DNA from 4 places in the Bacillus sp. GW823-FHT06A11 genome. Region 1 is predicted to be linked to each of the others. Evidence: riboswitches for the same ligand, from Rfam matches in the RefSeq annotation. Region 1 holds a riboswitch; each other region holds the start of a gene.
What was found. Region 1 has a riboswitch for S-adenosylmethionine ahead of metI (cystathionine gamma-synthase/O-acetylhomoserine thiolyase). Riboswitches for the same ligand answer to the same signal wherever they lie in the genome.

Region 1 (7,975 bases):
CGTAACGGGAGAGTACCTCAGTTATCACTCGGTAAGTGCCTCCGTATACATCTTCTGAAATGAGTACGTGATCACCTTGTGAAAGAAGGAGGAATGCAGTGGAAATCGCTGCAATGCCTGATGCAAAGGCGAATCCCTTTGTTCCACCTTCTAATAAAGCAATGATATCTTCAAGAGCTTCACGAGTTGGATTTCCTGACCTGCTATAGTCATATTTTCCGAACGTATCTACATCAAACTGGTGAAAAGTTGATGTGTTATAGATAGGAACGTTCACAGCTCCTGTTTGCGAGTCATGTTTATATTGGTTGTGTAGTAAGAGTGTATCTATAGAATAACTCATATTCTTACACCTTCTTTTACAAGTTTAATGGCTTGCTTTAAGTCTTGAATTAAATCGTTACTATTTTCAATGCCAACGGAGAATCGAAGAAGACGATTACATACACCGTTTGCTGTTCTAATTTCTTCAGGAATATCAGCATGTGTTTGCGTTGCTGGATAAGTCATTAAACTTTCTACACCACCAAGACTTTCGGCAAATGTAATTAAGGATAAAGATTGTAAGAATGGATTAATCCAAGCTTCATCTTTAAGGCGAAATGAAATCATGCCGCCTCTTCCAGGATAAAATACATCTGTCACCCCGTCTTCATCATTTAAATATGCAACAACTGCTTTCGCATTTTCTTCATGCTGTCTCATGCGAAGCGCTAACGTTTTCATACCGCGAATTAATAACCATGAGTCAAATGGGCTTAAAACTGCACCTGATGCATTATGATAATGAGCGATTTCTTCACAAAGTTCCTTTCCTTTTGCAATGACAAGTCCGCTTAGTACATCGTTATGTCCCCCTAAATATTTCGTTGCGCTGTGAAGTACAATGTCAGCACCTTCTGTTAATGGTTGCTGTATATAAGGTGTGTAGAATGTGTTGTCTACAATAAGAAGTAGTCCGTGCCTTTTCGCTACAGTTGCGACAGCAGCAATATCAGTAACTTGCATTAATGGATTAGTTGGAGTTTCTATGAAAATAGCCTTCGTTTCAGTTGTGATAGCTTGCTCAATTTGTTTAATAGACTGTGTATTTACGTATCTACATCGAACATTCCACTTTTTTTCATGTTCAGAAAATAATCGATACGTTCCACCGTATAAATCTTCAGATACAATAAGTTCGTCTCCAGAGCGGAATAGAGAAAGGACGAGGAGAACAGCCGCCATCCCTGAACTACAGGCATAACCTTGTTCGCCATATTCTAAGTCTGCGATTGCCTGTTCTAAAAGACCTCGAGTTGGATTGCCAGTTCGTGAATAGTCAAAGCCAGTAGATTTACCAATTCCTTCATGACGATAAGCGGTTGAGAAATAAACTGGTGGATTAACCGTTCCAGTTGTAGTTTCACTGCGATTGCCGATTTGTGCTAGTTTTGTTTCGATTGTTGACATGTGAAAATTCCTCCTTTTAAATTGAAACATTAAGTGAATATAAAATAAAAAAAGCCTTCTAAGAAGAAGGCTTTCGGTTTGAATAGAGTCTTCTTCTCATCTGTCAAATCTTTCACAATTTGCTGGAATTAGCACCTTATTAACAAAATGTTAATGGTTGCTGAGGCGTCACAGGGCCAGTCCCTCTACCTCTCTAGATAAGAATGTTCGTATGAAATTTTTATTATGTTTTTAACTTTACAACAAAAGATAATTGAATTGCAACTTTATTTTAAATAATTTTTATTTTTCCGCAAGTGTCATTGACTTTTACTTTTGTGCATGCTAAATTTATTAAAAAATTAACAAACATTGTTAAAAGGGGAACGCATTTCCTTTTAGCTACATAAATAAAATAATAAAGACAACTCTTATTGAGAGCGGTGGAGGGAAAGGCCCTGTGAAACCCGGCAACCTTCAAACGAAATGTTTGAAACGGTGCTAATACCTGCAAAACGAATGTTTTGCATAATAAGAGGAGGAACGATTATGTCCCCCTCTTCAAAGTGAAGAGGGGGTTTTTATATTGATAGAAATGAGGGAGATTCGTGAAATTACTAGATTTATTATCAAAAGGAATTGTAATAGGTGATGGTGCGGTTGGGACGTTATTGCATTCACATGGCTTGCAAAGTAGCTTTGAAGAATTGAATGTATCTGATCCAGACTTAATTATATCGATTCATAAACAATATGTAGCTGCTGGAGCAGATGTAATTCAAACGAATACGTATGGAGCAAATGAGGCGAAATTACGTATGTACGGCTTAGAAAATCAAGTTACAGAAATTAATAGAGCGGCAGTAAAACTGGCGAAAGCATCTGTTACAGATAAAAATGCAATTTTAGGAACAATTGGTGGTATGAAACATATCGGAGCCGTTACAACGACTGATATGGAAAGGGAGTTTATGCTACTTGAACAGGCAGGGGCTTTACTAGAAGAACAGGTTGATGGATTACTATTAGAAACTTTTTACGATGAATTTGAATTACTTCATGCTGTTAAAGTATTGCGTAAGCAAACGAACATTCCAATTGTTGCTCAATTAGCGTTACATGAAGCAGGTACGACTCAAAATGGAAATGATGTTAATGAAATATTAAAGCAACTTATAGATTACGGTGCAAATGTTGTTGGATTAAATTGTCAACTAGGGCCGCTTCATATGACGGAGGCTTTCAAAATGATATCGATTCCGCAAAATGGCTATTTATCAGCATACCCAAATGCAGGTCTCCCGAATTATGTGGAGGGACGTTACGTATATGAGGGAAGCCCAGCTTATTTTGAGGCGATGACGCCGAGATTTATTGAGCAAGGTATTCGGTTATTAGGTGGTTGTTGTGGTACGACTCCAGAACATATTCAAAGTATGAAGCACGCTGTTGCGAATGTTACACCTGTAATAGAAAAAGACACCATTCAAAGGCCGAAAGTTGTTCATACGCATGAGAAACGTTCGAAGGCTCACGTCACTCTAGCAGAGAAAGCGAAAAAACAAACGACAGTTGTAGTGGAATTAGATCCACCGAAAACGTTAGATACACAGCGGTTTTTTGAAGGAGCAAGAGCTTTAAAAAGAGCGGGAGCAGATGCTATTACTCTAGCAGATAATTCATTAGCATCGCCTCGTATTTCTAATATGGCAATGGGTGCGTTATTAACGAAGCATGATATCCCGGTATTGACACATTTAACGTGTAGGGATCATAACGTCATTGGACTACAATCTCATTTGTTAGGTTTATCGGCGTTAGGGATGGAAGAAGTGTTAGCTTTAACTGGTGATCCAGCGCGCGTTGGTGATTTTCCTGGTGCAACTTCTGTATACGATTTGTCCTCTATTGAGCTCATTAAAATGATTAAAGAAATGAACGATGGACGTTCAATTTTAGGGAAATCACTTGGACCGGCGACAAGGTTTTCTGTAGGCGGCGCATTTAATCCTCACGTGAGGCACTTAAAAGCAGCGGTTAAGCGAATGGAACGAAAAATAGATGCTGGAGCGGAATATTTTTTAACTCAGCCAATTTACGATATCGCGTTAATTGAAGAAGTGTATGAAGCGACAAAGCATTTGGAACAACCTATTTTTATTGGAATTATGCCGTTAGTAAGTAAGCGGAATGCAGATTTTCTTCATTTTGAGGTACCGGGTATTACTCTTCCAGAAGAAATAAGAGAGAGAATGGATGGACACGAAACGAAAGAGGCGGCAATTGAGGAAGGGATTCGCATTTCGCAAGAATTGATCGACGCAGCGATGAAATATTTTAATGGTATTTATCTTATTACACCATTTTTAAAATATGAAATTACAGAACATCTTGTTAAATATGTAAGAGAAAAGCAAGAAGTGAAAGAAGGTATTAATTGATGAAGTGTATAGAAGAAAAATTACAAAATAGCATTTTAATATTAGATGGTGCAATGGGAACAATGATTCAGCAAGAGGATTTAACTGCTGAAGATTTCGGAGGAGAAGAGTACGAGGGCTGTAATGAATATTTAGTAGAAACAAGACCAGACGTTATTTTAAAGATTCATAAAGCTTATATTGAAGCTGGAGCGGATATTATTGAAACAAATACATTTGGGGCAACGAATATTGTACTAAGTGATTATGAGCTGTCTCATTTAGATGAAGAACTAAATGAAAAGGCAGCACTTTTGGCGAAGCAAGCTGTTAAAGAAAGCGGTAAGGAAGTATATGTTGCGGGAGCGATGGGACCAACAACGAAAGCAATTAGTGTTACTGGTGGTGTGACTTTTGAAGAATTGATTGAGGCTTATACAAGGCAGGCACGAGGATTATTAAAAGGAGAAGTTGATGTATTACTCGTTGAGACGAGTCAAGATATGCGTAACGTGAAAGCAGCTTATATTGGAATTCAAGCTGCTTTTGAAGAACTGAAAAAAACGGTTCCTATTATGATTTCAGGAACGATTGAGCCAATGGGAACGACTCTGGCTGGGCAAACAATTGAAGCTTTTTATTTATCAGTAGAACATATGAAACCATTATCTGTTGGGTTAAATTGTGCGACTGGTCCGGAGTTTATGAGGGACCATATTCGTTCACTATCTGATTTATCGGAGTGTTACATTTCTTGTTATCCAAATGCAGGTCTTCCTGATGAAGATGGACATTACCATGAGTCTCCATCTTCTCTCGCTGAAAAGGTGAAGCGATTTGCTGAAGAAGGATGGGTTAATATTATCGGTGGTTGTTGTGGCACGACACCAGAACATATAAAAGCAATGAAAGAAGCACTAGCATCTCTTAAGCCTCGTGACCATCATGAGAGAGAAGGACATGGAATTAGTGGATTAGAGGCACTGCAATATGATGAGTCTATGAGACCGTTATTTGTAGGTGAAAGAACGAATGTTATTGGATCACGTAAATTTAAACGATTAGTAGCAGAAGGGAAATTTGAAGAGGCTGCTGAAGTGGCAAGAGCGCAAGTGAAGAAAAATGCTCATATTATTGATATTTGTATGGCAGATCCTGATCGTGATGAAATAGAAGATATGGAGAAATTTTTGACAGAAGTTACGAAAGTGTTAAAAGTACCGATTATGATTGATTCAACGGATGAAAATGTTATGGCAAGAGCACTTACTTATATTCAAGGAAAAGCTGTTATCAACTCTATTAATTTAGAAGATGGAGAAGAGCGTTTTGAAAAGGTAACACCGCTTCTTCGTAAGTATGGTGCTGCAATTGTAGTTGGTACAATCGATGAAGATGGTATGGCAGTAAGTGCTGAAAGAAAATTAGAAATTGCAAAAAGAAGTTACGAATTATTAACGACGAAATATGGGATACGCCCGTCAGATATTATTTTTGATGCACTTGTGTTTCCAGTAGGGACAGGTGATGAAGAATATATTGGTTCAGCGGCAGCGACTATAGAGGGCATTCGCCTTATTAAAGAAGCGTTACCAGAGTGTTTAACGATTTTAGGTGTAAGTAACATATCATTTGGTTTACCACCGGCTGGACGTGAAGTATTGAATTCCGTCTTTTTATATCATGCTACGAAGGCTGGATTAGATTACGCGATTGTTAATACGGAAAAATTAGAACGCTATGCGTCGATTCCAGAGGAAGAAAAACACCTTGCAGATGCATTACTGTTTGAAACGACGAAAGAGACGTTAGAAGAATTTACAAACTTTTACCGAGTCGCTAAAAAGAAAGATGTCGTTGTGCAAGAAACGTTAACGCTAGATGAACGACTAGCAAATTATATTGTAGAAGGTACGAAACAAGGATTACACGAGGATTTAAGTCTTGCACTTAAAGAAGGAAGAAAACCTCTTAATATTATTAACGGTCCGCTTATGACAGGGATGGATGAGGTAGGACGACTATTTAATAATAATGAACTTATTGTTGCTGAAGTATTGCAAAGTGCCGAAAGTATGAAAGCTGCTGTAAGTTATTTAGAGCCACATATGGAATCTAGCGATAGTGCAAAAAAAGGGAAAGTATTATTAGCAACTGTAAAAGGTGATGTGCATGATATTGGGAAAAATCTTGTTGAAATTATTTTAGCGAATAACGGATATGAGATTATTAATTTAGGAATTAATGTACGTTCGGATCGAATTGTTCAAGAAGTACAAGAAAAGAAGCCGGACATTATAGGCCTTTCAGGTTTATTAGTAAAATCAGCGCAACAAATGGTAACGACTGCTGAAGATTTAAAAGCAGCAAATATTGATGTGCCCATTGTTGTAGGTGGTGCAGCGTTAACGAGAAAGTTTACAGATAATCGAATTTCACCATCATATAAAGGGCTCGTTTGTTATGCGAGTGATGCGATGACGGGGCTCGATATTATTAATAAGCTTCAAAAAGAAGAAGAGCGTGAGAAGATGAAACAGGATAAAAAAGAACGTCATCTTCATATCGTAAAAAAAGAGGAGAAGAAAATAGAAATTCCAACAGTAATTGAGCCATTACCGAAGGCTGAGGTTATGGTGCCTGATTCAACAAAACGAATTGTATTACGTGATATTCCGGCTCTTCATCTCGCTCCATTTTTAAATAGACAAATGCTACTTGGGCATCACCTTGGATTAAAAGGAAATGTGAAGAAGCTTTTGAAAGAGGGAGATAAGAGAGCACATGAATTAAATGATTTAATAGATGAATTATTGCAGGAAGGACAATCTTGGTTAAAGCCGAAAGCAGTGTATCAATTTTTCCCAGCGCAAAGCGACGGACAAAACATTGTAATATATGATCCAGAAAATCATACGCGTGTTATAGAGCGTTTCACATTCCCTAGACAAGGAAAGGCTCCCTATCGTACTTTAGGCGATTATTTGCGCCCAATTGGAGATGAGATGGACTATGTTGCTTTCTTATCTGTTACGGTTGGGGAAGGAGTTCGGGACATTGCTGAAGAGTGGAAGGCGAAAGGTGATTACTTACGTAGTCATGCCATTCAATCGTTAGCGCTTGAATTAGCAGAAGGACTTGCTGAAAAAACACATATGCTCATTCGTGACCGCTGGGGCATTCCAGACTCACCTGAACTGACGATGGAAGAACGTTTCCGTACGAAATATAGAGGAATACGCGTGTCATTTGGTTATCCGGCGTGTCCAGAACTTGCAGATCAAGAAAAGCTATTTCGCTTAATTCATCCAGAGGAAATAGGTATTTCATTAACAGAAGGATTCATGATGGAGCCAGAAGCGTCCGTAACGGCTATGGTATTTTCTCACCCTGAGGCAAGATATTTTAGTGTATTATAGTCTAGAAGGGGGAGACGTATGAAGAAAATAGTCTTTACAGGTGGCGGTTCGGCAGGACATGTAACACCTAATTTAGCCATTATCCCATATTTACAAGAAGACAACTGGGATATCTCTTACATTGGTTCTCATCAAGGTATTGAGAAAACGATTATAGAAAAGGAAGGCATTCCCTACTATAGTATTGCGAGTGGAAAGCTACGTCGTTATTTTGATTTGAAAAATATAAAAGATCCTTTTCTTGTAATGAAGGGTGTTATGGATGCGTATGTAAGGATTCGAAAACTAAAACCAGATGTGATTTTTTCAAAAGGCGGTTTCGTATCTGTACCAGTCGTAATTGGAGGATGGCTAAATAGAGTACCAGTTTTATTACATGAATCTGATATGACGCCAGGACTAGCAAATAAAATTGCGCTTCGTTTTGCTTCGAAAATATTTGTTACATTTGAAGAAGCAGCGAAACATTTACCGAAAGAAAAAGTAATATATACGGGATCTCCTGTACGTGAAGAAGTGCTGAAGGGAAATCGAGAAACAGGTTTAGCATTTTTAGGTTTTTCACGTAAAAAGCCAGTTATTACGATTATGGGAGGTAGCTTGGGCGCGAAAAAAATTAATGATACTGCTCGAGAAGCATTACCAGAACTTCTTAAAAAGTATCAAATTGTTCACCTTTGCGGAAAAGGTAACCTTGATGAAAGT
Region 2 (7,975 bases), on a different contig from region 1:
TAAGATTTTAAAAGACGAGCTGATCTTAGCGTATTCTACAGCAAGCTCAGAAACAGTTTTACCAAAAATCATGGAGAAAATGGAGAAATTCGGTTGTCCGAAAGCAATTACATCTTTCGTTATTCCGACAGGTTATTCATTTAACTTAGATGGATCAACTTTATATCAAGCAATTGCAGCTATTTTCTTGGCGCAAATGTACGGTATTGATTTATCTATTACACAACAAATTACATTATTACTTGTATTAATGGTTACATCAAAAGGTATCGCAGGTGTACCGGGCGTATCATTCGTTGTATTATTAGCGACACTTGGTACAGTAGGTATTCCACCTGAAGGTTTAGCGTTCATTGCTGGTATTGACCGTATTTTAGATATGGCTCGTACAGCAGTTAACGTTGTAGGAAACTCTTTAGCAGCTGTAGTTATGTCTAAGTGGGAAGGTCAATATGACGCTGAAAAAGGACAAGCTTATTTAAAAGAGATTTCTGAAAAGGGTCAAGCTGCTTAATTATAATATGAACAAGCTCTCACATAATATGTGGGAGCTTTTCTGTATATAGAAGAGGAGTATACATAATGAAACGTAAATATGGTGACGGTTCTTCGTGGAAAAGACTAATAGAAAAGAGTTATAGGCTTAAGCAAGTGGAAGAGGGAATGCTCGGAATACTGGATATAAAAAAGGTGAGAGAGCCTAGTTGTAAAGAATATGATGGTAAAGAAATTTGTATTGCAAGTGATGGGTATATGTGGGTTCAATATTTCATTAATGGAAAGAACTTTGCGATTACAGCTATGTTAGATGATAGGCACAATTTAGTGCAATATTATATTGATGTGACGAAAGAATATGAAATAGACGATCGTGGTTTACCGTATTTTGATGATTTATATTTAGATGTAGTATTATTACCTAGCGGTAAGGTGTATGTATTAGATGAAGAGGAGCTAGAGGATGCTTATAAAAGTGGCGATGTCACGAAGGAAGAGTATGAGTTAGCTTGGTACACTACGAAATGGATATTAGAAGCAATAAAAAATAGTGAATTTTATTGGATTTCAATATTGGAAGAAGAAATCGAAAAGTTAAAATGATTATTGTATTCAAATTTTTGTATAATTACCAAAAAAATCTATACAAAAAATAATTGACTTTTGTTTTGTAAGCGAGTAAAGTTAGGGAAGAAATTATTATTAAAAAATAAATATGAAACCTTCTTATAAAGAGAGGCGGAGGGACTGGCCCTACGATGCCTCGGCAGCGGACTCGATTTCAGAGTGCTGTGCCAAATCCAGCAAGCATGTGCTTGAAAGATGAGAAGAGCGTTTCTTATAGATGTATAAGACCTCTTCTCATCGGAAGAGGTCTTTTGTTATTCATTAGAAAAAGGTTGAAACTAGGGAGAGATGGTACTTTGAAAGAAACGAGAGGAAATGGTTTAGCTTTATTACCACTTGGGATATTTTTGGCGCTATTCATTGGTTCTGGAATTATTACAGGTGATTTCTATAAATTGCCGATACTTGTAGCAATTTCAATTGCTGTAGGAATCGCTTTAGTGATGAATCGTAAAGAAAGTTTTAATGTGAAAGTCGAGCGGTTCGCTAAAGGTGCAGGAAATCCGGATATTATGATTATGGTATTAATTTTTGTGCTTGCAGGTGCATTTTCTGAAACGGCTAAAGGAATGGGCGGAGTAGACTCAACTGTTAATTTAGCGTTAACTATTTTACCGCCAGGATTTATCGTAGCTGGAATCTTTGTTATTGGTGCATTTATTTCATTAGCAATGGGAACTTCAATGGGAACAATTGCAGCATTAGCGCCGATTGCTGTAGGTATTAGTGGTCAAACTGATATCTCAATTGCGCTTGCAATGGCTACTGTTGTTGGGGGAGCGATGTTTGGTGATAATTTATCATTTATTTCAGATACAACAATCGCAGCTGTTCGTTCACAAGGAACAGAAATGAAAGATAAGTTTAAAACGAATTTTTTAATTGTGTTACCAGCGGCTATTATTACAATTGTACTATTAGTAATAGTTACTTCAGGAAGTGACACGCAAATTAAAGCACATAGCTTTGATTGGATAAAGATTTTACCGTACGCAGGAGTACTTATTACAGCGCTACTTGGCTGGAATGTACTTATTGTATTAACTGGTGGAACTGTATTATCTGGTGTTATCGGTCTTATAGATGGAAGTTACACGTTAGAAAGTTTCTTTAAAAGTGTAACGACTGGAATGGGCGGTATGATGGAGTTAGTATTACTTGCTATATTAATTGGCGGTATGGTTGAATTAATCCAATATAATGGTGGTATTCAATATTTAATGAATGTATTAACACGTAATATTCGTTCGAAAAAAGGTGCGGAATTTGGTATTGCTGGTTTAGTAAGTATGACGAATATGTGTACAGCGAATAATACGATTTCGATTATTTTTACAGGCCCGCTTGCAAAAAATATTGCAGATCAATATGAAATAGACCCTCGTAAATCAGCGAGTGTATTAGATCTTTTCTCATGTTGTGTACAAGGATTAATTCCGTACGGTGCCCAAATGTTAACGGCAGCAGGATTTGCAGCGTTATCTCCGGTTGAATTGTTGCCATATGCATTTTATCCAATCTTAGTTGGAGTATGTGGGATTGTTTCTATTTTAATTGGATTTCCAAGATTTTCTAAAGTAGCTGAGAAAAAAGAGTATCATAAAACAGCTTAATTTAATATGAATGTTAGTAATTAAAAAAACGTGCAGAGAATAAACTCTGCACGTTTTTTTGCGTAAAGGGCTGAATATGACTCGGTCTTAAGTCTGAGTTAAAAACGGTTCTTAAGCTCGTTATGGAAAGATGAAAAAATAGTTAAGATAAGAGTATCAAATCGAAGGGAGGCAAGCACAAGATGAAACAATTTCTAGCGTTTATCGCAGCCGGTATTTTGGCTTTAATTGCTCTTGGTAGTCTTGCTGGTATTGTAGGATTCGCAATCGGAGCAGGAGTTGTATATTGGAGCTATAAATCATTTGTGCGAGCTAAGTCATTTTTTGGAAAGTTAGCTTGGGGTATTGTTGGTTTAATCGGTTTATCCATTGCGCTTTCTCATTCACCAGCATTAATCGGTATCGCTGCTTTAGTGGTTTTATACTACGGATACCGTGAGTGGAAAAAAGAAAAAGATGTAGTTGTTGAATCTGCTCCAGAAAGTTCTAAACCATATAGCAACTTTGAAGATGAGTGGAACAAATTAATGAAAAACTAAAACAATAAATCAAATTATAAATAAAGTAGAAGAGAGGAAGATTTATAATGAAACAATCTTTATTCGGACGTGTACGCGATGCAATTTTAGCTGATTTTCATAACGTGTTAGATGAGAAGGAAAGAAAAAATCCAATTGCGATGTTAAACCAATATTTACGTGATAGTGAGCGTGAAATAACAAAAATTGAGAAGTTAATTGAACGTCATAAAACATTAAAATCTAACTTTGCTCGTGAGCTTGAGCAAGCACGTTATTTCGTTAACAAAAGATCAAAGCAAGCTATCATTGCTCAAGAAGCAGGCGAATTACAATTGCACGAACGTGCGTTAGAAGAGGTAGCTTATTATGAAGGGCAAGTAACTCGATTAGAAGAAATGTATGCAGGTGTTGTAGAGCAAATTGATGAGTTAGAGCGTCGTCTTTCTGAAATGAAAAATAAATTAAAAGAAATGCACGCAAAGCGTATGGAACTAATGGCACGTGAAAATATGGCACATGCAAATCGTCGTATGAATACTGCAATGCATAAAATGGATGAAAATAATCCGTTCTTACGATTTGAAGAAATTGAAGATCACATTCGTGACTTAGAAACTCGTATGAATGAAGAGCATGAGCGTGACACATTTGATATGAAAATTGCAAAACTTGAGCGTGAAATGAAAGAAAAGAATGATGTATCGTTAACGAAAGAGTTAACAAAATAATAGTAGTATATTATAAAACAGGCTTATGATATAGTGATAGGAGAAAAGGTGTTGGAAAGCAATGCCTTTTCTTCTATGTATATGTGACAAGAAGGGGGGAGCTGAAATGAAGAAACATTTTTCAAAGACACAATTAATGGGGATGCTCCTCATCATATTTGGATTCGGTCTTTTTCTTGATATGATACTTGGACATTTTGAACCAGGTGGTCTCATTTTTGCATTTATTATGCTTATGTTTGGAAGGCATTATCGTAAAAAGAATCGTTATGTACGGGGAAATGTATTTTTATTTGTTGGTGGTATCGTATTTTTATTCTTCTTATTTTCATCAGCAGCATTTGTTCTTGTCGTATTTGCTTGTTTAGCTTTAATTGGTTATCAATTGATTCAACAAGGGCATCAGCAAAAAGCAATGAAGGTTGAAATTAAAGAAAAAGGGATTATAGACGAAGAGAAGCAAATATATCGTACAGAACCATATTTGAAAAATATGTTTGTAGGCAATGTACGAATGATGGATCATATTTATGAACTTGAGGATATTAATGTTCAATACGGTGCTTGTGATGTGGAAATAGATTTAACTACTGCTATGATTCCAGAAGGGGAAACGGTAATTGTTATTCGGGGTGTCGTTGGTAATATTCGTTTATATGTGCCATATGATATTGAACTTTCTTTAAATCATTCTGTTATTGTCGGACGTGTGCTCTTGCCAGGTCATGAAGAGACAGGGTTTAACCGCAATGTTACATTTAGAACAGAGCAGTATAAAGAGGCTCCTCGTCGTATTAAAATTATTTCTTCGCTTGTCGTAGGCGACACGGAAGTGAGGAAAGTATAATGAAGAAACAAAAAAATATTTCGTGGATGTATATTCGTTATTCTATGTTGTCCTCAGTTAGTATCGCACTCATTTGTACAATTGTATATGTATGGAAAAGCGAGCAACAAGTGTATGATTTATTATGGAAGGAATCCATCGCTTCTGTTCCAATTGGCTTGTTTATTATGACTACAAGTTTACTTATCGGGGGAATTGTAGGATATGCAATCGGTTACTATATAGAGCAGCGTATACAAGGATTAAATACGTTTCTATTTGAAGTAGAGCGAGGGAATTTTCCGAGCGATGTTTCGTTTACTGCAGATGATGAATTTCATGAAGTGGAACGAAAAGTAATCGTTTTGGCTCGTCGATTAGAGGAGCAAGCTGGACTCTTTCAAAAAGTAACGAATGAACGAGCTCATTGGAATGAAGAGATGAGACAAGAAGCGATTTCTCAAGAAAGGCATCGTTTAGCAAGGGAGTTGCATGATTCAGTAAGTCAGCAGCTTTTCGCAATGTCGATGATGATGTCAGCGATTAATGAACAAATAACTGAATTTCCAGATGTGACAAAAAAACAATTACAACTTGTTGAAAATATGGTTGTAAATGCTCAATCAGAAATGAGAGCATTGCTCCTTCATTTACGTCCTGTACAATTGGAAGGTAAGAAACTGACAGAAGGTATAGAGGAATTATTAACGGAATTATCGCGAAAACAACATATGAAAATTGAATGGCTTATTGAGCCAATAGAATTAAAAAAAGGTGTAGAAGATCATTTATTCCGTATTGTGCAAGAAGCGCTATCAAATACGTTGCGACACGCAAAGGCAAAGAAAACAGAAGTGCGCCTTCGAAAAATTGATCAATATGCGATTTTAAAAATTATTGATGACGGCGTTGGGTTTGAAGTAGGCGTTAATAAGGCAGGTTCATATGGCCTAAGATCGATGCAAGAGCGTGTTCATGAAATTGGTGGGACACTCAAGGTGCTTAGTTTCCCGGCCAAAGGTACACAAATAGAAGTAAAAGTACCGATTATGATTGAGAGAGGGGGAGAAGTATGATAAAAGTATTGCTTGTCGATGATCATGAAATGGTTCGTATGGGTGTATCGGCATATTTATCTACACAGCCAGATATTGAAGTAGTAGGGGAAGCTGAGAATGGACGAAAAGGATCAGAATTAGCATTGCAATTAAGACCGGATATTATTTTAATGGACCTTGTTATGGATGAGATGGATGGTGTCGAAGCAACACGTGCTATTATTCAAGAATGGCCAGAAGCAAAAATTGTAGTTGTAACAAGCTTTTTAGATGACGAAAAATTGTACCCTGTTATTGAGGCTGGTGCGACCAGTTACTTATTAAAAACATCAAGAGCAAGTGATATTGCTGATGCTGTACGAGCTACTTATGATGGAGAAACAGTATTAGAGCCGAAAGTTACCGGGAAAATGATGTCCCGTATGCGTCAAAAGAAAGAGCAACCTTTGCATGATGACTTAACGGAAAGAGAGTTTGAGATTTTGTTATTAATTGCAGAGGGAAAAAGTAATCAAGAGATTGCGGACGAGTTATTTATTGCACTGAAAACGGTAAAGACACATGTGAGTAACATATTAAATAAATTGAATGTAAGTGATCGTACTCAGGCAGTTATTTATGCATTTAGGCATCAATTAACGAAGTGATAAAGTGAAGCTTTAATTGGCGGGGAATTCCTCGCTGATTATTGGCTCGCTACAATATAGATTTGGCGTTAAAACCATCGAATGTTTTTATTGACGATAAATAATGTAAGCGTTATCATTAAGGTGTTAACAGTACATATAAAGGGGAGAATGTATATGTTAGTTCAAACTATATTCGGAATGGATAAGTCTAAAAAATTAGGGGAGTATGTGAACGCATTACAAGCACTTTGTGAACAATATAATGTTGAAACAGATAAAATTGCGATTATTGAGGCAACAGAGGAATACTATTTATTTTTAGTAAAGCAAGAAGAGCGCTATGATGTTGTCAAGGTAGAAACAGTTGATACAAATATTGAATATTATACGAAAGCTTATAAAATAAGCAGTTTTAATCATACTGCTTATCAAATGTAAAAAAACTCCCTTTTGGGAGTTTTTTTAGGAGGCTTTTACTTCGTTAGATTCGATTAGTAATGGAACTTTTTTCGTACCGCTTAACTTAGCGATTGTAAGGCCAAGAAGAGCTCCTGCTAATGCTGGTATTAGCCAACCGATTCCTTCATTATATAAAGGGATAAATTCAAAATATGGTGTGATGAATGAAACTGAAATACCACCTTGTTTTAATCCATCAAATACGCTCACTACAGCTGCTCCGATTAAAGCACCTACATAAACAGAACGATATCCACCGAAGTATTTATGAAGTAATGATAGTAGTACGAGTACAATCGCAATTGGATACACAACAAGTAGAATTGGAACAGAGATTGCGATAATTTTTGTTAAACCTAAGTTGGCAACTAATAATCCTAATGCGCAAATGATACTCGCGAATGTTTTGTATGAAAATGTAGTCAATAATGTTGAAAAATATTGGCTGCACGCAGATACGAGTCCAACGCATGTCGTTAAACAAGCGAGTGTAACGATAAGAGATAATAGGAGCAAACCGTACGGACCGAATAATTGTTGTACGATAACAGTAAGTAGCTGTCCGCCATTTTTTGCATATCCGAGAGAGACACTAGTTGCCCCAAGCCAGCCTAGTGCACCATATACAAGTACGAGTCCTGTAGCGGCAATAAGCCCTGCTTTTGCTGTGGCGATGGCAATGGACTTACGATCATTCACACCTTTAGAGCGAATTGCATTTACAACGATAATTCCAAATGCAAGTGCTGAAATGGTGTCCATTGTTAAGTACCCTTCCATAAAGCCTTTGAAGATTGGAGAAGTTTGATACTCTTGCATAGCTGGTCCTGATTGCCCAAGTGGTGTAAAGACACTTTTAACAAACAATAAGAAAATTGAGAGTAATAAAATAGGTGTTAATATATTTCCAATACGATCGACAAGTTTAGATGGATTTAAACTCAGCCAAAATACGATAGTAAAGAATATGATTGTATATACAAATAGCACTAGGCTGCTAGAGCGGATTGTTTCTG
Region 3 (7,975 bases), on a different contig from region 1:
TTTCTCCATCCACTCTTTTATAACGTTGCTTACCTTTTCTTTTTGAAGGTTTTCCATTGGATATATTACGTCATTATTACTATCAAAATGTAATCTCTTTAATGCTTCGATGTAAATAGGCTCTCTTAAGCCGATACGTGGTAATATATTTGACGCTAAGATTTCTTTTGGTGTTCCTATCGCAATGACTTTACCTTCATCAATTAATATAACTTTGTCTAAATCCAGGTTTAAAATTTCTTCTATTCTATGTTCAATAATAACAATCGTTTTATTATATTGTTCATGTATATCTTTCATAAGTTTTATCGTATGTAAGGCACTTAGTGGATCTAAATTAGCTAACGGTTCATCGAACAATAATATATCCGCATTTGTTGTTAATAAACCCGCTAGAGAAACTGTTTGCTTTTGACCTCCTGATAATTCATGTGGACTTTGTTTATGAAACGTATGCATCTTCACCTTTCTTAATGAGTCCGAAACAATCTTTTTCATGTCATCTTGCTTTACACATTCATTTTCTAAATAAAAAGCTACATCTTCTTCTACTGTCAGACCAATAAATTGAGCATCTTGATCTTGCAAAATTGTTCCTACCTGCTTACTTTGTTCAAAAATACTTCCTTCCCTCGGGTCTTTACCGGCAATTAAAACGTTACCTGTACTAGTCCCTTCGTAAGAAAATGGGATTAGCCCATTTATACAATGAGCTAATGTCGACTTTCCTGAACCACTTCGTCCAGCAATTAGTACTTTTTCCCCAGGGTATATATGAAAGGTAATATCACTTAAAGTAGGCTGCGCAGCATGCCCATATTGAACGGTGAATTGTTCAAACGAAATAATTGGTTTCATGTTAACATCCCTACTTTTCAATTTTTAAATGTGTATGTTTCTTATTAGATTTTGCCAAGCCAATTGTAAGTGGCAATCCAACTACTAAGAAAACGATAACATCGGAAATTGTTGCTCCTAATACTTGGATAACAATTTTGTCAAATGGTTCTCCCATCACAATAATATCGAATGCCCCAGCAAATATAATAGCAATGACAATACCAACTAATCCAGTAATTGCTAAATAAGAAATATGCCCCTTGTTAAACGACCCGTTTTTCACACTAAAACCAACTCTTTTTTGAATAAGACCCATCGAAAAACCAATAATCCCTGAACTAATAACCCAGCCCCACCAAATCCCCCATCCAGCAATCGTATCTGTTACGGTATGACCGATAAGTCCGATTAACAGTCCTACCACTGGACCAAATAATGCTCCAAAAACAGTTAATATAGCTAATGCTGGTTTAATAAATGTATTCGGTGCAATAGAAAATCCCCAAAGTCCTAATATCCCGTATAATGCTGCTCCAATACCGATTGCTACTACTAACTTTGTTGATAATTTGTTCATGACAATTCCCCTCTCATATTAGTCAACTTTTATTACTCTATATTTAATTTAAAAATGAATTATGCATCGACACTCCCTTTCTATACAACAAAAAATGACCTCTTACATAAGAGGTCATTTTCTTTCACGTTCAAGAATCCTCTTATCTTTCAAAAAACACATCGTGTCCTCTGCGGAATTAGCACCTTCCTATAAAATTGCATAGGGGTTGCTGAGGTTTCTTAGGGCCGTTCCCTCCACCTCTCTGGATAAGTATTAATTTGTAATTCGTATTATGGCACTAAAGAATGTAAATTTCAACACTTTTCTTACTATTTTTATTTTTTATTAAATAGCGCATTTAAATCATTGTATTCTTATCGGAATTATGAAATAATAAATTCAAAATCGTTTCGGGAGGAATGCATTATGAAAGTTATTGGTTTGATTGGAGGATTAAGTTGGGAATCTACATCATTATACTATAAACATATTAATACACTTACACTCTCTCAATACGATCAAAATGCGAAGCTAATTTTATATAGTATGGACTTTGGTGAAGTAACTACTTTATTACAAAACCATCAATATGAAGAAGTGAAAAATGAACTAGTTACAGTTGCAAAGAAAGTTGAAAAATCTGGGGCTGAATGTTTATTAATGTGTTCAAATACTGTACATCTATTTGCCGAGGAGGTAGAACAAGCAATATCTATCCCGCTTCTTCACATTGGTGATGTAAGTGCTAAAGAAATGGTAGAACAAAATATAAAACGTATCGGACTATTAGGAACAAAACAAACGATGGAGCAAGATTTCTATAAATCACGATTAGCGAAATATAACATTGAGACAATTATCCCCAATGACGAGGAAAGAACTTTTATCCACCATGTCATATTAGATGAATTAAGTAGAGGGATCATTTCAGAAACATCTAAAGAAGAGTTATTACAAATTACAAAATCATTAATTCAAAATGGTGCTGAAGGTATATTATTAGGCTGCACTGAAATACCTTTACTCATCTCCCAAAATGATCTCACTGTTCCCGTTTTTGATACTACTTTTTTACATGCAAATACTGCTGTGCAATTTGCTGGATAAGAATATACAAGCATAAAGGTGAGAACCTCTATGCTTGTATACAGTTACGACTATTTATCCCGCTATTTATGGGCAGTAAAACCTCTACCGATTAAAGTTTTACTTTATTTAAAAGAGATTCAATAACTGCAATTGCTTCTTTTGAACCACCACATTCTAAAAAGCTATCATTAAGTTTTCTTATACCATGTTTATACTTTTCATTTGAAAGAACATCTGTTACGGCCTCTTTTAAAGTGTGCACATTAACATGTTCTTTCAATAGTCTATGTGCCGCTTCAAGCTCAGTTAGTCTTTGCGCTATCATAGGCTGGTCTTTATCATGCGGTATTATTACAAATGGGACATTATAATGAATGGCATCGTGTACGCTATTCATACCGCCATGTGTAATAAAAACATCTGCTTCATTTAATATTTCTGATTGAGGTACGTATGGAGCAATTATAAAATTATCTGGTGCTTTCTTAATTTTAGAAATATCATTTCTATCACCAATTGCCATTACAACTATCCCATCAAAATCTGAAAAAGTATCAATACAAGTATTAAAGAATGGTTCGAGTCCTTCAAGCAGTGTTCCCATTGAAATATAAATAACTTTCTTTTCTTTAAGTGATTCCAGTGGAAACTTTATATTTGTTTTACGCTTTGAAATACTCGGTCCAATAAAAATGTTATTTTCCCCGAACGATTCGCTATTAGGTTGGAAATAACAACTTGTGTATACGAGACAAACATCACCCTTATTATTCATAAATTGAAGATTATTCTTTGGTTTTACTCCAAATTTATGTTCCATCTGATTTAGTAATTTTTCAGAGATTTCCTCTGGTTGGAATGGCATATCTGCATTTGGATGAAAAGGTAATGTCTTCAAAAATTCTGGCGGAATTAAAAATATAGGTGAGGACACTACACCTGGAACTTGTAAATACTCCTTTACTAACTCTCCTGCGCCAAATATATCATAAATTACGAAATCAAAATTTATACTTTCACATAATTGTTTCGTAATTTCTAATATATATAAAGAAGTTTGAACATGCACATGAAAGAAAGCATTTAACCCAGATGAGGTTTCAGCATCAATAGAAATCTCTTTTAATAGATCCGGATGAGTATGTACAGTAGCTCCTAAATCTTCAATTCTATCCTTAAAGTTTGCCGTTGTAATATAATGTACATTATCCCCTCGTTCAGTAAAGGCTTTTACTAAATTTAATGTAGGGTTTACATGCCCCTCTGCTGGAAAATTAACTACTAAAATATTTAGCACTTATTTCTCACTCCTTACATTTCATTTTTTTAATTAAGCATACTGTTATTTGTACAAGTAATCTTCCCCTAATAGTCCTAATATGCTTGTTACATTATGTTGATAAATAATTTTCAGTCATCAACATAAAAAAAGCATCTACCTATGTAGATGCCTAACCGTGATAAGGAGTGTTCTGTGAGGTTAGAACAAGCTTTTCTGCTTGTCCTATGCTATCAATATATGATTTATTTTATAAAATGTGAATCGTTAATAGAATTATTTTATCCATTTTATATGATCAAATGGATAAAATACCATTTCTACCTTACCTATTATATTTGACTCATCAATAAGTCCAAGTGTATTCCTACTATCTTTACTATGATTACGATTATCACCTAACACAAATAATTTATGCGTAGGAACTTTTATTTCTCTAAAATTTGAAAAACGATTGGATACTTGTAACATATCTAAATGTATATACGACTCATCACGCTTTTTACCGTTAATATATACCTCATCCTCTTTTAATTGTATATTATCCCCCGATAATCCAATAATTCGTTTCACATAGTAAGTAGGCTCGTCTTCTTTTTTTATGATGACAACATCCCCATGCTGAAAAGACGATAAACAGACGTTTACCTTATTAACAAGTATATAATCTTTTTCATTTAAAGTAGGTTGCATCGAAATTCCTTCTACCATACAAAATAAAAATGACTTATTAATAAAAATAACCCCTATTATAATTAAGATGTAGCTACATATGTTCCTCCAATATTTTAGAATAAACAGCTTCATATATACCTCATTTCTAATCTATTCCCAGATAAAAACGCCTCTAGTTCATATGAATGCTAGAGACGTTTCGTCCATTTTAATTCTCTTTAGAGTTATCTGTTTTTTGCACTTCACCAGTTAATCGCTTATTTTTCAAATCAAAATAAGCATCTAAAACTTCTTTTCCAATATCGGAGTTAATGCCCGATTTATCATTTTCAACCCACGGTACTACAACAGAAAATGCTACTTCTGGATCATCATATGGCGCATATCCAGCTAATGTTAAGTTATAACATTCTCTACGGTCGCCTTTCTCATTTCGCCCAATTTCATTTTCTCCACCATATACAGTTTGTGCGGTCCCTGTTTTACCAGCTGGTTTATATGGTGCTTTTTGGAACGCTCTTACTCCCGTTCCATCTCCGTCTTGAAATACTTTTCTAAATCCTTCTTTTACTTGATTAATATATTCTTGTTTCATATCGATTCTATTTAAAACAACGGGTTCTATTGATTGTACTACTTTACCAACCTCATCTTTTTGAACGGTTTGTTCTCTAATCTCTTGAACAATTTGTGGTTTCATTCGATACCCTCCATTTGCGATAGTCGAAATATATTGTGCAAGCTGAAGTGGTGTATACGTATCATATTGTCCAATAGAATAATCTAATAAGAAACCAGGCTGATTATCTTTTCTTCCAATTTGGCCTGCAGTTTCATTTGGTAAATCAATACCAGTTTGTACGCCTAGTCCAAATTGCCTGAAATAATACCTCATTTTATCAAAATATTCTTGTTTAATATCTAGCGAACTATTTTTTACATAATCCACTCCAGCAATTTTTAATGCTATATTAAACATATAAACGTTTGAAGAAACTTGTAACGCTCTTAGATCGTCTATATCACCAAAATTTTTCCAAGACTTCTTTTCCTTAGTTCCTTTAAACTTCATAGGTGCATCATAAAAATGTGTCCCAGGAGTTATTGCATTTGTTTCAAACCCTGTTAACACTGTCGCACCTTTAACCGTTGATCCAAGCTCATATGAACTTGTCAGCGTGCCTAAAGCATAATCTTCTACTTCCATTTTCCCATCTTTTTCTACAAGCCTTTTCCCAGCCATTGATAATACTTGGCCATTTTTAGGATTCATCATCACTACGAAAGCACGGTCTAACATTGATTCTGATCCTTTATATTGTTTTAATATTTTTTCTATGCTCTCCTCTACTTTTTTTTGCAATTCCATATCTATTGTTAAAGTTAAATTTTTACCGCTTTTTCCTTCCGAAACCGTTTCCGTTCTAATAGTATTTCCTTGTTTATCAGCAATGCTTCTTACTTCTTTTTTTGTACCATGAAGTACATCTTCGTATTGCTGTTCGATATAACTTTTGCCGACCCTATCATTTCGGCTATAATCACGCACTAAATAATAATCTAATCGTTCACGTGGCAATCCTTCATCAGCATTTGAAACGTTACCAAGGACAGAACGGAATAATCCATCATTTACATAGATTCTCTCCCAATCAACTGATGCGTCTACTCCTGGAAGGTTCGCTAAATTTTCACTAATCACCGCATATTCCTGTTCACTAACGTCCTTTTTAATAATTTGAGGTGCCATTTGAAAACCTGAGGTCATTTTACTTTTAATAGCTAACACTTCTATATCTTTAGCCGTTAGTTCTTGAAGATTTTTATCTGTAACGCGTTTCCTTTTTAAATCTTCTATTTTTTTGTCTAGCTCTTTTCCGGTAATATCCTTATCTCGGAACTTATCTATTTCTTTTTTTGATACTAAGTCTTGAGCAAGTTCTGGATTTAATTGCATCCAAAAGTCTTTCTTATCAGTCTCAGTTAACTTATCTATATCTTCTTGTGGCATTTCAATAATATCTGCAAGTTGTCTTGCTGATTTTAATATTTCTTCTTGTTTTACACCTTTCACCTTTGTATATGTAATCGTACGTAAAGACTTATTATCAACTACTGGATTTCCTTCACGATCAAATATTTTCCCACGTGGTACAGAAAGGCCCACGGTTGCATTTTCTCTCTTCTCTACTTCATTTTTATATGTTTCTCCATCAAAAATTTGCACTTTCCCTAACTGAATAATAATGCCAGAAAATAATAAAAATACACAAAGGAATAAAATATTTAACCGGAGAGGTACTACTCTACCACTTTTCTTCTCTTGCTTTTTCACTTTGTCATAATCTCCTCCTTACAATATTTCAAATAATAATCACATTTCTATATTAAAAGTAATGTACAATTTCTATACATTGCTTTGTACAAATATTAATATAATGTTTAAAACTTAATAGAAATTAAAACAAAGGTAAAGAAAAGGTAAAGTTTACTAAATTAAATATAAAAAATACCCAATAACAAAAAGCTTAGTTTTCACTAATCGCTTTGTTATTGGGTATTAATTGATTTAAGAATTACTACTAGTGCGTATTGGTATACATTTGTCGTCACAATTAGAAAGAGATTGTTTACTTAGTACTTTCGGTAAGTAAATAGTTACTGTTGTCCCGACACCAACCTCACTCATGATACTAATTGTCCCTTGATGACTTTCAATAATTTTATAACTTAACATTAATCCAATACCAGTCCCTTTTTCTTTCGTACTATAAAAAGGTTCACCTAATCTCTTAATTCTTTCTTCAGGTATTCCTATTCCTTCATCTATTACATGAATAATGACACCATCATCATTTATTTCTTTTATGTGAATTGAAATTTCCCCACCATTTGGCATAGCTTCGATTGAATTTTGCAAAATATTAATAAATACTTGTTTCAATTGATTTTCTGAGCATTCAATAATTATATCTTTGTCATCCGTAAATAGTTCAACTTGAATATTTGTCATAATTGCTTTTGTATTCATTAACGATACGACATTTTTAAAAATTTGATAAATATTTTTCTTTTCTGTATTTATTTCATCTGTTTTAGCAATTGACAGAAATTCTTGCAGGATCGCTTCTATCCTTTCAATTTCAGAAAGCATAAGATCAAAATATCTTTCTTGATCTTCTTTATTAATTTGGAATAACTGTATAAAACCTTTAATTACAGTTAAAGGATTTCTTACTTCATGAGCCACGCCAGCTGCTAATTGACCAATTGCTGCAAGCGTATCTGATTTGTTTAACAATTCTTCTGTCTTTTTTCGCTCTGTAATGTCGCGTACAATAATCATAATTTTATCACGTAATAATGGTAAGCACCTAGCTTCAAAGAAATCAATACTTCCATTAAGTGTGAGTGGATATTCTACAATTACATTCGTTCCTTTTTCCTTCACTTGATTAATGGCTTCCTGAAACTGCTGCGCTACTGAAGATGGTAATACTTCGTAAAACTTTTTTCCCATAAAAGCTTCTGCG
Region 4 (7,975 bases), 180 kb from region 1:
ATTAGATCAATATTTAGTCGGAAAGCAATTTAATGGAACAGTTTTGGTAACAGATAAAGAGCGTGTTATATTGAATAAAGGATATGGGTATGCTGATGTTCAAAATAAAATAGAAAATACGCCTCAAACAAAATATCGTATTGGTTCTATTACGAAAACAGTTGTTGCCACATCTATTTTACAGTTGCAAGAACAAGGTAAATTGAATATTCAAGATAATGTAAATAAATATATTCCTTCATTTCCGGAGAATAAAAATATTACGCTATATCATTTATTAACCCATACCTCTGGTTTACCTGAACATGCGAAAGGAAATGTGAATGCTGCTTCCCGTTTACAGTTAATTAATTGGATTGGACGTCAAAATTTAGAATTTCCTGCAGGAACAGGTTGGAGATATACAGATTATAATTATATGGTTCTTGCTTATATAATAGAACATATCTCGAAAAAACCTTTAGGAGATTACATAAAAGAAAACATATTTGTAAAAGCAGATATGCATGAATCCGGTATGGGAAATATGGTACCTGGAGATAAAAATTTTACAAAGGGTTATGTGAAAAAAAATCAAGAGCTTGTACCAGCGCAGAAGTTAGGCATGGATTGGCTATATGGTTGTGGTGAGATGTATACGACAGTTGGAGATATGAAGAAGTTAGACGAAGCAATTATAAATGGAAAACTTCTTTCTGAACAAAGTATACAAGCAATGTTTTCGCCTTCAGCAGAACGGAAATATGCATTTAGTTTTTATATATATCCAGATTATTTTCATAATCATGGTGTATTATCTGGTTGGAACACTTTCAATAATTTTAATAAAGAAAAAGGAATTTTTGTTATGTTATTTTCAAATGTAAAAAATAGTATGGATGATGACTTTAATAAAGAGTTCCGAAAGATGGTAAATGATTTATTAGAACAAAGGGGATGAGAAAATGGAACATAAAACTTTATCAATAGGTTTCATTGGTATTGGCGTAATGGGAAAAAGTATGGTTTATCACTTAATGCAAGATGGTCATAAAGTATATGTATATAATAGAACGAAAGCAAAAACAGATTCTTTAGTGCAAGATGGTGCACAATGGTGTGATACGCCAAAAGAGTTAGTGAAGCAAGTTGATATTGTAATGACAATGGTTGGATATCCACATGATGTAGAAGAAGTGTATTTTGGTATAGAAGGAATTATAGAACATGCAAAAGAAGGTACGATAGCAATTGACTTTACGACATCTACACCTACTTTAGCAAAACGTATTAATGAAGTTGCAAAAAGCAAAAATATATATACGTTAGATGCACCTGTCTCAGGAGGAGATGTTGGTGCGAAAGAAGCAAAACTCGCAATTATGGTAGGTGGAGAGAAAGAAATATATGATAGATGCTTACCTTTACTTGAAAAGTTAGGAACAAACATTCAATTACAAGGACCAGCTGGGAGTGGACAACATACAAAAATGTGCAATCAAATTGCGATTGCTTCCAATATGATTGGAGTATGTGAGGCTGTTGCTTACGCGAAGAAGGCTGGATTGAATCCAGATAAAGTGTTAGAGAGTATTTCAACAGGGGCAGCAGGTAGTTGGTCATTAAGTAATTTAGCTCCTCGAATGTTAAAAGGAGACTTTGAGCCAGGATTTTATGTAAAGCATTTTATGAAAGATATGAAAATTGCTTTAGAGGAAGCAGAGAAATTACAATTACCAGTCCCAGGCTTAAGTTTGGCGAAAGAATTGTATGAAGAGTTAATTAAGGATGGCGAAGAAAATAGTGGAACACAAGTATTATATAAAAAATATATAAGGGGGTAAACGAGGTGGACCTTCAAAAGTTTGATGAGATGATTGATACTGTACAGCGAGCTACTTGTATGCAAATTAATGAAAAACAAAAAGAAGCTTTTAAACAAAAATATGATTTTGAACCAGACTTTGAATATGGAAGAGATGAGAAGGGGCATTATGTAATTCGAACCTCTAAAAAGATGTTAGAAGAAATGGAGTTTTATTTGGCATTGAAATATGATCGTGATGGAGTGGATCTTTATATGCAAGCTGAGATTGACGGTATATTTCATGTATCTGTTAGCTATGGTGAAGATGCCCTACATCTACAAGAATTGTTTCAATTTCTAGAAGAAAATAAATAAAAGTCCTCATTTGAGGACTTTTATTTATTTAGTCATTATAAGTTAGAAGCGCGGCGACATCGTTCAACCGGGAATGGGATAATTTGTGCGATGTGATTAGGACCAAATTGTTTTGTACGAGCATGGCGTATTATATAAAAAGCACACAGAATTGAAACAGGAATAGCGCCGAATAAACCAAATAATAAAGCGCTTACACAAGATGCGACAAATCCTAAAACACCAATTTCTAACTCTTCCATAATAGCTCCTAAAATAACAGGAAATGCTCCACATGTAACTCCAAGTATAAGTGCGATAAGTAAGCTCATGATTATCCCCCTCTGTTTGCGATATTATTTTCCTTCTTAGTTAATTGTAGTATATCACATTTAAAACAGAATTTTCAGAAAGATTTCAATAAATGTTCAATAAATGTTCAAAAAATACACTTGAAAAATCAAGGCGTTAAATTTGTGATGAAATGGTACTTTTGAGTAAATAAAAAATCAGGCTTATTTCAAAAGTGAAATAAGCCTGTTCCATAGGAGGATGTATATATGTAGAGTGAATAAAAGTTTGGAAAAGGGGATCCAAGTCCTTTTATTCAACTAACTACCTTAATAGATTGGAACCCAGCCTTCAGTTGTTACAAAAATACGAATAGCTACAACTTGACGATCATCTTGCAAGGTAAAATAATGTCTTGCATTTTCTGGAACAGATATTAGATCGCCTGGCTCAAGTTCAACATCAAAGAATTTCCCATCTTTGCCTTCAATAGCGAAAATGCCATGACCACTGACGATAAAGCGGACTTCGTCGTCTGTATGATGATGTTCTTTTTGGAAATTAATTAATAATTCGTCAAGGTTAGGTGTGCTATTTGAAAGTGAAATTACATCATGTGCTTTATAACCTCGACGTGCTGAAACATCAGCGATTTCTTTTGAAAAAACAGCTAATATTTCAGCTTTGTTTTCATCTGTTAAAGAATAATTTTCATTTAAATGAGTAGGAAGTTTAGAAATATTCCATTTCTCATATAAAACGCCTTCCTCTTGTAGAAATTTAGATACTTCCACTTCATTTTCAATACGAGTATTTACTTCATGAATACGAATTTGCGCCATTAGAAACGCCTCCTTGAATTGATAATAGTTTTATATGAAATTGGAATAAAAACTCATAAGCTTCTAATCTCTTCTTTGCATCAAAGCTATCTCGGCCCCATACGGTAATACCGTGGTTACGGATTAATACCGCTCCCGAATCACCTTGTATATGCTTTCGGAAGTTTTCTCCAAGCGTTGGGATATGGGCATGGTTTTCGATAATAGGAATGTGAATTGTTGCCCCTTCTTCCCAAATATCGAGAGCTTTAATAATTTCTTGATTTTGAAGGGTAACTGCATCACTATATAAATTTGTGATGACATTATTATCAGTTGTATGAACATGAAGTACGCACCCGGCATTCGTATTGTTATAAATATGTGTATGCAATATTGTTTCTGCTGAAGGGCGTAATTCAGTCTCTAAAACGGGAACTCCTACATGATCTACTAATAGAAAATCATCTGGAGTGGTTTTTGTTTTATCTTTACCGCTTGCTGTAATGAGAAAAGTAAGTGGCTCATGACTAACTTTTATAGAAATATTACCACTTGTTGCTGGGAACCAATTTCGAGTTGTTAATTCTTTTTTTATCTCGCTTAAGTCATACCATTGACGAAAAAGTTGTTTCATGATTTCACCTCCAACAAATGTTTTAATTCATTTTGAATATCATGGAATGTTTCAAACGGTGTATAAGCAATATAATTCTCTTCACACTTTGTAATAAGGAAGTCACGAGCAAATACTTTATCTGCTTGTTTCGCAGCTTGTAAATCAGTAATTGAATCTCCAATCACAATATGGAAGTCATTCGTATCACTCAATTTACGGATGAGTGATGATTTACATAATCCGCAATGATTTTGACAATGATGATCACAAGGATGAGGCCAATTCACCGTAATGTATTCATTTGAAAAATCTGTTTCATTACAGTAAATTTGCTCTTTTGGAATGAGTCCTTGTAAGAGTGGATAGACGAAGAAATCCATTCCACCTGATATAACGTAAAAAGAAATGTTATTTTCATTTACAAATTGTATAAATTCATGAAAACCATTACGAATTTCAGCAGTTTCTATTAAAAATTGAATAATTTCATCGTGCAGATGAGTAGGTATTAATCGAAATAATTGAGAAACACCTTCTTGAATAGATAGCTCTTGTGATAAAATTCTATTCTTTACTTCTTCAGCTTCTGGTGGTGCGAATTTTTCCATAATGGACATAATGTTATCATTATTTGTAATCGTGCCATCGAAATCACAAAATACTTGAATACTCATAATTTCACCTCATGAGAGGGATTTCCCCATATTTGTAGTGCACTATGCAAATTTATGTCATCTACTTCATGGAGTGGTTTATTTTGCAAAGTAGCATCAATTGCAGTACGGAAAGCTTTACCACCGCCTTGCGCTCCATTTGGATGTCCATGTATCCCGCCGCCAGCATTAATAACAACATCTTTACCGAAATCTCGTACAATAAAGGGAACGAAACCAGGGTGAATACCAGCAGATGGAACAGAAAAGCTCTTCTTGAAAAATGCATCGTCTTCAGTTAAATATTTTGAGATAGCAAGAGCTTCCTCTTTTTCTAGCGCAACACTTCCGTATGGAGATGGGAATAATGAAAAGTCAGCCCCAGCATAGCGTAGTAGCTTTCCGAGTAATAATGGAGATGAAATTCCATATAACTTAGATGCTGAATAAGCACCACTTACAGCAGGGTGTGCCATAATAGGAACTGGGATTTCATCATCTTCTGCAAGTGATTGCAGTACATCTAGTCCGTAAGCAAATACGTTAAATAATAGAATATCAGCTCCAGCTTGCACTGCACGTTTCGCATTTTCTTTTAAATCAAAAGTTCGTCCTGTTAAATTTACGGCATATAACGTTTTATGTCCGTATGTTTCATATACGGATTGTAAAACTTCTTTTCCAGATACAATGCGTTTCGTAAGTGGTGTTAATGCATTTTCAAATAATATTTCATCATCTTTTACTATATCTACACCACCACTTGCTTGATCACGTAATTGCGTTTTTAAATACCCAATATTTCGTCCAATCATTCCTTTAAAAATACTCATTAAAAGGGGACGATCATGCACTTGTAAAAGGTTTCGAATCCCATCTATCCCGAATTTTGGACCAGGAAAATGTTCTTTCAATTCTTCTGAAAAAGTTAAGTCAATTAATTTTACTTCGCCATCAAGGGATAGCTTTCCAAATGTAGTCGTTAAAATTGCTGGTAAATCTGGACTGAAGTTTAATAACGGATATTCGATTTTAATAATTCCGCGTTCTACTTTTTTACGTAAATACGAATTCGTATGTTCATGTTCAGCTAATTCCTCAATATGAATGACGTTGCCTTTATGTTGCTTTAATTGTTCTTGCAATAATTGTGGCAAATGAGTCCAAGAGCCAATTGTTAAACCAAGAGCAATTTGCTCAGCTTTTTTTTCTAAGTTATGTGAATCATCATGGATTAAATACGTCGCTATAATTCCGCTCATTGTTATAACCTCCTAGTTAAATAAAAAAACCTCTCAGCTAAGGAGAGGTTTTTTTACAACCAGCTCCTTATCTGTCAGCATAATGCTGCGAGAATTAGCACCGTGTCTACGATTGTAGATCGGTTGCCGGGTTTCGTCGGGCTCGTCCCTCCACCTGCTCTTGATAAGAAGTATTTAGAAATGTTTAAATTTTTAAGATAACTGAATTTTGTCAGATATTTTTCATGTTGTCAATTACTTTTTGAAAAAATTTAATTTATCAATTCGATTAATGGCTTCTCGTAATCTATCTTCTGTATGCAAGAGACCAACACGGACATACCCTTCGCCATGTTCACCAAATCCAACACCAGGAGCAACTGCAACGTGTGCTTTTTCTAGTAAAATATCAGAAAATTGCTCGGATGTATAACCTTCTGGTACAGGAAGCCATGCAAAGAATGATCCGGTTGGAATGTCTACATTCCAACCAATTGAGTGACAAGCTGAAATAAGAGCGTTTCTCCGAGATTCGTAACTATTTACAAGATCTACTACACAAGACTGTGAACTTAATAGTGCTTCGCGAGCAGCATCTTGAATTGCACCAAAAATACTAACATACATATGATCTTGCAATAGGTTAATGGTTTCGATGACACTTTCATTTCCAACTGCAAAAGCAATACGCCAGCCAGCCATATTGAAAGTTTTTGATAACGTGTAAATTTCAATTCCTATATCTTTCGAACCATCTGCTTGCAAGAAACTAACAGGTTTTTGACCATCAAATCCGATAGCACCGTAAGCGAAATCGTGAACAACTAATATATTATGTTTATTAGCAAAATGAATGGTTGTATCAAAAAAATCTTTTGATGCAGTAGCACCTGTAGGGTTATTTGGATAGTTTAAAAACATTAACTTTGCCCGTTCAGCGATAGAGTCGTCAATTTTTTTATAATCCGGTAAAAAATGATTTTCTGCAATAAGCGGCATGGTTTCAAAGTGTGCCTTTGCTAAGGCAACCCCAGATAAATAATCTGGATAGCCTGGATCCGGAACGAGAATTGTATCACCAGGATTTGTAAAACAAATTGGTAATTCTACTAGTCCAGCCTTCCCACCAAACAAAATAGCAACTTCAGTTTTTGGGTTTAATTCGACGCCGTATTCACGTTTATAGAATGTAGTCACGGCTTCCTTTAAGCTTTCATGTCCGCGAAATGGCGGATATTTATGATGAATGGTCTTTTCGGCAGCATCTTGTAAAGCTTTTACGATATGCTGCGGTGTTGGTTGATCTGGATTACCTTGACCTAGATTAATAACATCGTGACCAGCTGCAACGACTTTGTTAACTTTTGCAACAAGTGAAGCGAAAAATTGTGTTGGCAATGATGTTACTATCTCAGAAGGTTGAAATAATTTCATACTTTCCACCTCTTTTGAAAGTTGTTACAATTCTAGTGACAAATGATATAATCTTTCCAGTATTTTGTAAAGAAAAAAATAAGAATGGGGCTGAAAAAATGAAAGTCGCATGTATTCAAATGGATATTGTTTTTGGAGATGTAGAAAAAAATATTGAGAATGCTAAAAATAAAATAAGCGAAGCTATGAAGGAAAGGCCAGATGTTATCGTCTTACCAGAACTATGGACAACAGGATATGATTTAACGAGACTTTCTGAAATTGCAGATAGGGATGGAGTGGAAACGAAAGAAAAGTTAATAGAATGGGCGAAGCAATATGATGTACATATTGTTGGTGGTTCTATAGCAAAGCAAACAGAGCAAGGCGTTACAAATACGATGTATGTTGTAAATAATGAAGGACAGCTAGTCAACGAATATAGTAAAGTACATTTATTTCAGCTTATGGATGAACATAAATATTTAATAGCCGGTAATGGTACGGGCGAATTTAAGCTGGATGATGTTGAATGCGCTGGAACAATTTGTTATGATATTCGTTTTCCAGAGTGGATGCGTGTCCATACTGCTAAAGGGGCAAAAGTATTATTTGTTGTAGCTGAATGGCCATTAGTTCGTTTAGCACATTGGCGTTTGCTATTGCAAGCAAGAGCAGTTGAAAATCAGTGTTATGTTGTTGCATGTAATAGAGCGGGAAAGGATCCAAATAATGTATTTGCGGGTCATTCTTTAATTGTGGACCCTTGGGGTGAAGTTGTAGTAGAGGCGAATGAA

Region 2: it holds a riboswitch for S-adenosylmethionine, as region 1 does, so the genes downstream of both, AC1Q8L_RS05060 (Na+/H+ antiporter NhaC family protein) here and metI (cystathionine gamma-synthase/O-acetylhomoserine thiolyase) in region 1, are expected to answer to the same signal.
Region 3: it holds a riboswitch for S-adenosylmethionine, as region 1 does, so the genes downstream of both, AC1Q8L_RS15170 (ECF-type riboflavin transporter substrate-binding protein) here and metI (cystathionine gamma-synthase/O-acetylhomoserine thiolyase) in region 1, are expected to answer to the same signal.
Region 4: it holds a riboswitch for S-adenosylmethionine, as region 1 does, so the genes downstream of both, mtnW (2,3-diketo-5-methylthiopentyl-1-phosphate enolase) here and metI (cystathionine gamma-synthase/O-acetylhomoserine thiolyase) in region 1, are expected to answer to the same signal.

What each region holds. Positions count from the first base shown of each region.
Region 1 is NZ_JBXAHS010000002.1:534,475-542,449, forward strand. Features, by position in the region: gene metC (cystathionine beta-lyase) at 1-343, opposite strand, end outside; gene metI (cystathionine gamma-synthase/O-acetylhomoserine thiolyase) at 340-1,452, opposite strand; SAM riboswitch class I at 1,546-1,656, opposite strand; SAM riboswitch class I at 1,860-1,969, shown strand; gene AC1Q8L_RS11255 (bifunctional homocysteine S-methyltransferase/methylenetetrahydrofolate reductase) at 2,040-3,872, shown strand; gene metH (methionine synthase) at 3,872-7,270, shown strand; gene murG (undecaprenyldiphospho-muramoylpentapeptide beta-N-acetylglucosaminyltransferase) at 7,289-7,975, shown strand, end outside.
Region 2 is NZ_JBXAHS010000001.1:1,020,176-1,028,150, reverse strand. Features, by position in the region: gene gltP (glutamate/aspartate:proton symporter GltP) at 1-514, shown strand, start outside; gene AC1Q8L_RS05065 (ribonuclease FAU-1 family protein) at 583-1,101, shown strand; SAM riboswitch class I at 1,222-1,327, shown strand; gene AC1Q8L_RS05060 (Na+/H+ antiporter NhaC family protein) at 1,422-2,738, shown strand; gene AC1Q8L_RS05055 (lmo0954 family membrane protein) at 2,921-3,277, shown strand; gene AC1Q8L_RS05050 (PspA/IM30 family protein) at 3,325-3,987, shown strand; gene liaF (cell wall-active antibiotics response protein LiaF) at 4,094-4,834, shown strand; gene AC1Q8L_RS05040 (sensor histidine kinase) at 4,834-5,889, shown strand; gene AC1Q8L_RS05035 (response regulator) at 5,886-6,518, shown strand; gene AC1Q8L_RS05030 (DUF3922 domain-containing protein) at 6,600-6,938, shown strand; gene brnQ3 (branched-chain amino acid transport system II carrier protein BrnQ3) at 6,963-7,975, opposite strand, start outside.
Region 3 is NZ_JBXAHS010000003.1:199,203-207,177, reverse strand. Features, by position in the region: gene AC1Q8L_RS15175 (ABC transporter ATP-binding protein) at 1-858, opposite strand, end outside; gene AC1Q8L_RS15170 (ECF-type riboflavin transporter substrate-binding protein) at 869-1,417, opposite strand; SAM riboswitch class I at 1,557-1,672, opposite strand; gene AC1Q8L_RS15165 (aspartate/glutamate racemase family protein) at 1,826-2,506, shown strand; gene AC1Q8L_RS15160 (macrolide family glycosyltransferase) at 2,598-3,785, opposite strand; gene lepB (signal peptidase I) at 4,044-4,574, opposite strand; gene AC1Q8L_RS15150 (peptidoglycan D,D-transpeptidase FtsI family protein) at 4,651-6,777, opposite strand; gene AC1Q8L_RS15145 (ATP-binding protein) at 7,012-7,975, opposite strand, start outside.
Region 4 is NZ_JBXAHS010000002.1:719,111-727,085, forward strand. Features, by position in the region: gene AC1Q8L_RS12325 (serine hydrolase) at 1-940, shown strand, start outside; gene AC1Q8L_RS12330 (NAD(P)-dependent oxidoreductase) at 945-1,823, shown strand; gene AC1Q8L_RS12335 (DUF3909 family protein) at 1,829-2,161, shown strand; gene AC1Q8L_RS12340 (hypothetical protein) at 2,197-2,472, opposite strand; gene AC1Q8L_RS12345 (1,2-dihydroxy-3-keto-5-methylthiopentene dioxygenase) at 2,761-3,273, opposite strand; gene AC1Q8L_RS12350 (methylthioribulose 1-phosphate dehydratase) at 3,251-3,889, opposite strand; gene mtnX (2-hydroxy-3-keto-5-methylthiopentenyl-1-phosphate phosphatase) at 3,886-4,545, opposite strand; gene mtnW (2,3-diketo-5-methylthiopentyl-1-phosphate enolase) at 4,542-5,786, opposite strand; SAM riboswitch class I at 5,851-5,956, opposite strand; gene AC1Q8L_RS12365 (pyridoxal phosphate-dependent aminotransferase) at 6,021-7,199, opposite strand; gene AC1Q8L_RS12370 (carbon-nitrogen family hydrolase) at 7,214-7,975, shown strand, end outside.